2 regions of the Herbidospora sp. NBRC 101105 genome follow, and region 2 is predicted to be linked to the other one. Evidence: riboswitches for the same ligand, from Rfam matches in the RefSeq annotation. Region 2 holds a riboswitch; the other holds the start of a gene.
The links. A riboswitch is a leader RNA that binds a small molecule or an ion and turns the genes downstream of it on or off. The one in region 2 is predicted to bind S-adenosylmethionine.
Positions count from the first base shown of each region.

Region 1: linked by a shared signal. The riboswitch ahead of thrC (threonine synthase) and the one ahead of QSK34_RS08555 (aminotransferase class V-fold PLP-dependent enzyme) in region 2 are both predicted to bind S-adenosylmethionine.

Region 1 covers NZ_BSSX01000009.1:25,147-28,552, reverse strand. Annotated here, with positions in the region: gene QSK34_RS32580 (MoaD/ThiS family protein) at 1-250, opposite strand, end outside; gene thrC (threonine synthase) at 279-1,523, opposite strand; SAM riboswitch class I at 1,538-1,676, opposite strand; gene QSK34_RS32570 (RNA polymerase sigma factor) at 1,734-2,294, opposite strand; gene QSK34_RS32565 (alpha,alpha-trehalose-phosphate synthase (UDP-forming)) at 2,391-3,406, shown strand, end outside.
Region 2 covers NZ_BSSX01000001.1:1,938,289-1,941,694, reverse strand. Annotated here, with positions in the region: gene trpB (tryptophan synthase subunit beta) at 1-129, shown strand, start outside; gene trpA (tryptophan synthase subunit alpha) at 126-992, shown strand; gene QSK34_RS08560 (GntR family transcriptional regulator) at 913-1,665, shown strand; SAM riboswitch class IV at 1,719-1,834, shown strand; gene QSK34_RS08555 (aminotransferase class V-fold PLP-dependent enzyme) at 1,850-3,064, shown strand; gene QSK34_RS08550 (TetR/AcrR family transcriptional regulator) at 3,051-3,406, opposite strand, start outside.

The sequences.
Region 1 (3,406 bases), on a different contig from region 2:
CCGAAATCTGCACGCCGTCCGGGGTTGGAGTGTCCAAACCTTCGGAGAATCGGACGTCCTCTTCCCCGACGTACACGTTGACAAAACGCCGCACCTTGCCCGATTCGTCGAGGATCCTGGCACCGATGCCGGGGTAGTCGGCGTCCAGTTTCTCGAACACCTCGCGCAGCGTCGCCCCTTCGCCGGCGACCTCGGAGGCACCTCCGGTGTAGGTCCGGAGAATCGTCGGAATCCGCACAGAAACACTCATTGTTGACTCTCCTTAACGAACCGTTAGTTCAGTTGGCGAAAGCGGTGCGGAAGGCGTCCAGAGACGGACGGATGACCGCCGTCGGGCGGGCCTCCGACTGGACGGCGTCGAGGGTCTTGAGCCCCTCGCCCGTGTTGAGGACCACCGTGGTGGCGTCGGGGTCGATCACCCCGGCCTCCGTGAGCTTGCGCAGCACGCCGACCGTCACGCCGCCCGCGGTCTCGGCGAACACGCCCTCGGTGCGGGCCAGCAGGCGGATCGCGGCGACGATCTCGGGGTCGGTGACGTCCTCCACGGCGCCGCCGGTCCGCCGGGCGATGTCGAGCACGTAGGGCCCGTCGGCGGGGTTGCCGATGGCCAGCGACTTGGCGATCGTGTCGGGCTTCACGGGGCGGACGACGTCGTGCCCGGCCTTGTAGGCGGCCGACACCGGCGAGCACCCGGCGGCCTGCGCGCCGAAGATCTTGTAGGGGGTGTCCTCGACGAGGCCGAGCGCGATGAGCTCCTTGAAGCCCTTGTCGATCTTGGTGAGCTGGGAGCCCGAGGCGATCGGGATGATGATCTGGTCGGGGATGCGCCAGCCGAGCTGCTCGGCGATCTCGTACGCCAGGGTCTTGGAGCCCTCGGCGTAGTAGGGCCGCAGGTTCACGTTGACAAAGCCCCACTTCTCGCCCAGCGGGTCGCCGATGAGCTCGGAGCAGAAGCGGTTGACCTCGTCGTAGGTGCCCTCGATGCCGACGAGCCTGCCGCCGTACACACTGGCGACGACGATCTTGGCCTCTTCGAGGTTCGACGGGATGAACACGCACGAGTCGAGCCCGGCCCGCGCGGCGGCGGCGCCGACGGCGCCGGCCAGGTTCCCGGTCGAGGAGCAGGAAAGCGTTGTGAACCCGAAGTTACGGGCCGCCTCAACGGCGATCGACACCACGCGGTCCTTGAACGAGTGGGTCGGGTTGCCCGAGTCGTCCTTCACGTAGAGGTCGCGCAGCCCGAGCTCGGCGCCGAGGTTCCCGGCGCGGTGGAGCTTGGTCCAGCCGGGCTGGAGGTTGGGCTTGTCGGCGACGTTCGCCGGCACGGGCAGCAGCGCCCGGTAACGCCAGATGTTGGCCGGACCGGCGGCGATGTCCTCGCGGCTGACGGTCCCGAAGTCGTACGCCACCTCAAGTGGCCCGAAACAGTCCTGACAGGCGAAGATCGGGCCGAGGTCGTAACGGGCGCCACACTCGCGGCAGGAGAGGGCGACGGCGGGTCCGAAGTCGTGGTTGAGCGCCATGAAGCGAGGCCTTTCCCTCATCTTCGCCTGCGACCGCCTTGATCACAGGCCGGAATTGGCACCTGTTCCGACCGGCCTCGCCACGTAGCGAGTTGAGTCGGAAGGGTTGCCGGGGCTTCGCAGGGCCGGTCCCTCCACCCCTCTGGATGAGCAAATATTCAGTTGTCCTGAAAACTGTACCCTGGGCTCCTCAGAGTCCGAATCGGTGTCTCATCTTCCGAGATATCCGTCGCCGAGCGAGGCCTGGATGTGCTTCCTGGCCTGGTGGATGCGGCTCTTGGCGGTGCCGAGCGGGATGCCGAGCTGCGCGGCGATGTCGGAGTAGTCGAGCTGCACGATGTCGCAGAGCACCAGCGCGCGGGCCAGGTCGGGCTTCTCGGCCTCCAGCGCCTCGATGGCGTCGAGCAGGTCGAGCCGGGCGCCGGCGATCACGCTGACCCGGTGGGGGTCGGGCCGCTGCTCGGCCAGTTCGTCGCTCGACTGCTCGGCCGCGCGCCGCTTGAGCGTGCGGTAGGTGGTGCGGGCGCAGTTGGCGGTCACGATGTGGAGCCAGGTGGAGAACCGGGAGCGCCCCTCGAAGCGGCCGATGTTGCGGGCCACGGCGAGCAGGGTGTCCTGACAGGCCTCTTCGGCGTCCTGGCGGTAGGGAAGCAGGCGTTCGCAGTGGCGCAGCACGTCGGGTTCGACGCGGCGCAGCAGCTCACCGAGGGCGACGTGGTCGCCGGTGGCGGCGGTGCGGGCCAGTTCCTCGGTGGTCTCGTCAAGCGGCATTGACTGCCCCGATTCTTCGGCGGCCGGGGGTTTCCTGACATCCTATTGCCGACGACATCTTTTCTTAGTCCTCCGGCCATCTGGGGTGTGCCCACCGTGAGTTCAACGCTGATCGCCTCCAACCGCGGGCCCGTCTCGTTCATCCTCTCGGATGACGGCGCGCTGACGATGCGGAGAGGCGGCGGCGGGCTGGTGTCCGGATTGTCAGAGGTCGCCCGGGGCGACGACCATCTGTGGGTCTGCGCCGCGCTCACCGACGGCGACCGCAGCGCGGTCCGGCTCGCCCCCGAGGGCCGCATCGACCGCGCGGGTTACGACACCGGTCCGGTACGCATGCTCGACATCCCCCCGGCCGTCTTCCACCGGGCCTACAACGCGGTCGCCAACTCCACCCTGTGGTTCGTCGGCCACCTGCTCTACAACACCCCGTTCGCGCCCACCTTCGACACCCGGTTCCACCGCGAGTGGGAGTCCTACCGCGAGTACAACGGCGCGTTCGCGCTGGCCCTGGCCGAAGAGGCGGCCCACGGCGCGAAGGTGATGATCCAGGACTACCACCTGACGCTGGCCCCGGCGATGCTCCGGGTCGACCGGCCCGACCTGCGGGTGGCCCACTTCTCCCACACGCCGTGGGCGCCGCCCGAGTACTTCTCGCTGCTGCCCGACGGCATCGCGGCCGAGATCCTCCAGGGCGTCCTGGGCGCCGACCACGCCGGGTTCCTCACCGAGCGGTGGGCGGCGGCGTTCATGGACTGCTGCGAGGCGGTGCTCGACGCCCGGGTCGACCGGGCCGCCAAGACGGTGGAGTTCGAGGGCCGCCTCACCCGGATCGGGGTGCACGCCCTGGGCGTCGACGGCGACGCGCTGGTGGCCCGCGCCTTCGAGCCCGACGTCGAGTCCCACATGCTGGCCATAAAGGAGCAGGTCGGCGACCGGCGGCTGATCGTGCGCATCGACCGCACCGAGTTGTCCAAGAACATCGTCCGCGGCATGCTCGCCTACCGCGAGTTCCTGGCCGAGCATCCCGAGTGGCACGGCAAGGTCGTGCACCTGGCCTTCGCCTATCCCTCGCGCCACGACCTGCCCGAATACCGCGAGTACACCGCGGCCGT
Region 2 (3,406 bases):
TCCTCCCACGCCCTGGCCTGGGTGATCCGGGCCGCCGAATCCGGCGGGATCGCGCCGGGGTCCACCGTGCTGCTGACCCTCTCCGGCCGGGGAGACAAGGACATCGCCTCCATCAGGGAGCTGCTGTGACGCTCGAAGAGTTCCTGACCGCCCGCCGCGACGCGGGCCGTGCGCTGCTCGTGCCCTACGTCACCGGCGGGGTCACCCCCGGGTGGACGGACGTCGTCCGCGCCTACGCCGACGCCGGGGCCGACGCCGTCGAGATCGGCCTGCCGTTCTCCGACCCCATGCTCGACGGCGTCACCATCCAGGAGGCCTCCGACCGGGCCATCGCGGGCGGGACCACGGTCACGCGTATCCTCGCGGAGCTGGCCGCGCTCGACGTGGAGGTGCCGCTGTTCGCGATGACGTACAGCAACCTGGTCTTCCAGCGGAGCGCCGCCGCGTTCTGCGCGGCGCTGCGGGCGAGCGGGCTGCGCGGGCTGATCGTGCCCGACTCGCCGCTGGAGGAGGTCGGCGAGCTGGCCGGCGCGGCGGCGGCCGAGGGGCTGGACCTGGCGCTGATGGCCGCGCCCTCGTCCTCCCCCGAGCGGCTGCGCGCGATCGCCGCGCGCAGCCGGGGGTTCGTCTACGCGGTGACGCGGATGGGCACGACCGGCGAGGACGGCGGCATCTCCGCGGAGGCGGCCCGGCTCGGCCGTGACCTGACGGCGCTCACCGACCGGCCGGTGCTGTTCGGCTTCGGGGTGTCCGACCCCGCTCGGGCCGCCGAGCTCGCGCGGCACGCCGACGGCGTCGTGGTCGCCTCGGCGCTGATGCGCCGGCTGCTCGACGGCGCCGGGCCCCGCGAGCTGGGAGAGTATGTGGCGAGCATCCGCCGCGCGCTCGACCGCCCACTCGACAGGGAGCCCGATGAGCAGTACGCCCCGCTACCGCGCCATCGCCGACGACCTGATCGCCAAGATCCGGTCGGGCCACTACCGCGCGGGTGAGGCGCTGCCCGCGCAACGTGAGCTCAGCGCCTCCTACGGCGTGACGATGATGACGCTCCGGCAGGCGCTGCAGGTCCTCAGTGCCGAAGGGCTGATCGACCAGCGGGCCGGCCGCGGCACCTACGTGAGGCGGCCCAGCGCCGAATACCCCCTCGACACCCTGCGCAGCCTCGGCGACGACCTGCGCAGGCAGGGCCATCCCCTGCGAACCGAGGTGCTCTCGGCCGCGCTGCGGCCGGCCCCGCGCGCGCTCACCCGGCTGCTCCCCGACGCGCCGGCCGGCCTGCGGGCCCTGCGGCTCGCCCGGGTGCGCCACCTCATGGAGCGGCCCGCCGTCCACCAGATCTCGTGGATCGTCGAGCCGTACGCCTCGGCGATCAGGGGCGCCGACTTCACCGAGACCCCGCTCTACACCGCGCTCGCCGACGCCGGGGCGCGGGTGCACCGGGCGACCGAGCGCATCAGGCCCGCCCTGCTCACCGCCCCCGTGGCGGCCCGGCTGGGGCACCCGGCGGGCAGCCCGGTGTTCGTCAGCGAACGGGTCACCTACGACGACCGGGGTGCGCTGGTCGTCACCGACCACGCCACGATCCTCGGCGAGTGGATGGAGATCCGGGCCGAGCGCAAGGCCGCGGACCTGTCGTTGCACTGGTCCGGCGCCTTTACAAAGTAGATCCAGAGCGGGCTTGCGTCCGGGCGGGGCCGCCGGGTTATAGTTCCGGCGAAGGTCATGAGTGCCAGCGCACAGCCCCGGCTTGCTGGCCGGCAACCCTCGCGTCCGCGGCGGGGTGCCCCGGGTGAAGACCTGGTCCGTCGCGGGGTGCGACGGGCAAGCGCGTGGCTCTCCTGGAGGCGTTGTGTCCCCCGTGTTGTCCCTTGACGTGCCCGTCCGCGACGGCGCCCTGGTCCCCTACGCCAACCTCGACTACGCCGCGAGCGCCCCCTGTCTCCAGGCGGTCAGCCAGGCCGTGGCCGAGGCGCTGCCCGCCTACTCCAGTGTCCACCGGGGCGCCGGGTACGCCTCCCAGCTCACCACCGCCCGCTACGAGCAGGCCCGCCACACGATCAAGGCGTTCGCCCGCGCCCGGCCCGACGACGCGCTCGTGTTCACCCGCAACACCACCGACGCGATGAACCTGCTGGCCCGCGGCCTGCCCGAGGGCACCACGGTGGTGGTCTTCGACACCGAGCACCACGCCACCCTCCTCCCCTGGTCCGCGCCCGTCCGCCTGACGCCGCCCGCGCTGCCCGGCGAGGCCCTCCGCGCCGCCGACGAGGCGCTCGCCGCGATCGACGGCCCCGCGCTGCTGGTCGTTACCGCGGCCTCCAACGTCACCGGCGAACTGTGGCCGATCGCCGGGCTCGCGCACATCGCCCACCGGCACGGCGCCCGCATCGCGGTCGACGCCGCCCAGCTCGCCCCCCACCGCCCGCTGAACGTCGCCGCCCTCGACCTCGACTACGTCGCCTTCTCGGGCCACAAGCTGTACGCGCCCTTCGGCACCGGCGTGCTGATCGGCCGCCGCGACTGGCTGGAGCGGGCCGAGCCCTACCTGAAGGGCGGCGGCGCGGTCGTCTCGGTCGGCGAGCAGGCCGAGTGGCAGACCGACGTGGAGGCCCGGCACGAGGCGGGCACCCCCAACGTGCTGGGCGCCATCGCCCTGGCCGCCGCCTGCGACCACCTGAGCCAGACCGGCTGGACCGGCCTGATCGAGGAGGAGGAGCGCCTGCTCACCCGCCTGCGGACCGGGCTGGCCGCCATCGAGGGCGTGCACGAGCTGGCCCTGTGGCCCTCCGACCACCCCCGGGTCGGCATCGTGTCCTTCGTCGTCGACGGCCACACCGCCCGCGAGGTGGCCGAACGCCTGTCGGCCGACCACGGGATCGGCGTCCGCGACGGCAAGTTCTGCGCCCACCCGTTCGTCCGGCACCTGCTCGGCGTGGGCCAGGGCGGCTGCGACGAACTCGGCGGCGCGGTCCGCGCCTCGATCGGCATCGGCAGCACCGAGGAACACGTCGACCGCCTGCTGTCGGCCCTCAGCAGCCTCGCGAAGCGGGTCAGGGCCGCCTGACCCGGCCGTCGGCGGGGCTGAGCCCCGTTATGGCCAGGCCGAGGAGGCGGTTGGCCTCGGCCGCCGGGTCGGGGTGGTCTTCGGTCGCCAGGGCGATGCCGGTGATCAGGGCGAGCAGGTCGGTGACGGTGACGCCCGGAGTCAGGTCGCCGGCCGCCTGCCGGACCAGGGGTTCGCCCGCCTCCGTCAGCTGGGTCGTGGCGCAGTGTTCGTGTTCCACGTCGGCCGTCCGGTCGCGGTTGAGGGCCATGGCCAGGCCGCGGATCGTGGCGGCCGAGGTGGTCACCGCGTTCAGCCACTCCAGGAGGGCCGCGCGGGTGTCGGCGCGGCCGACGCGGTCGC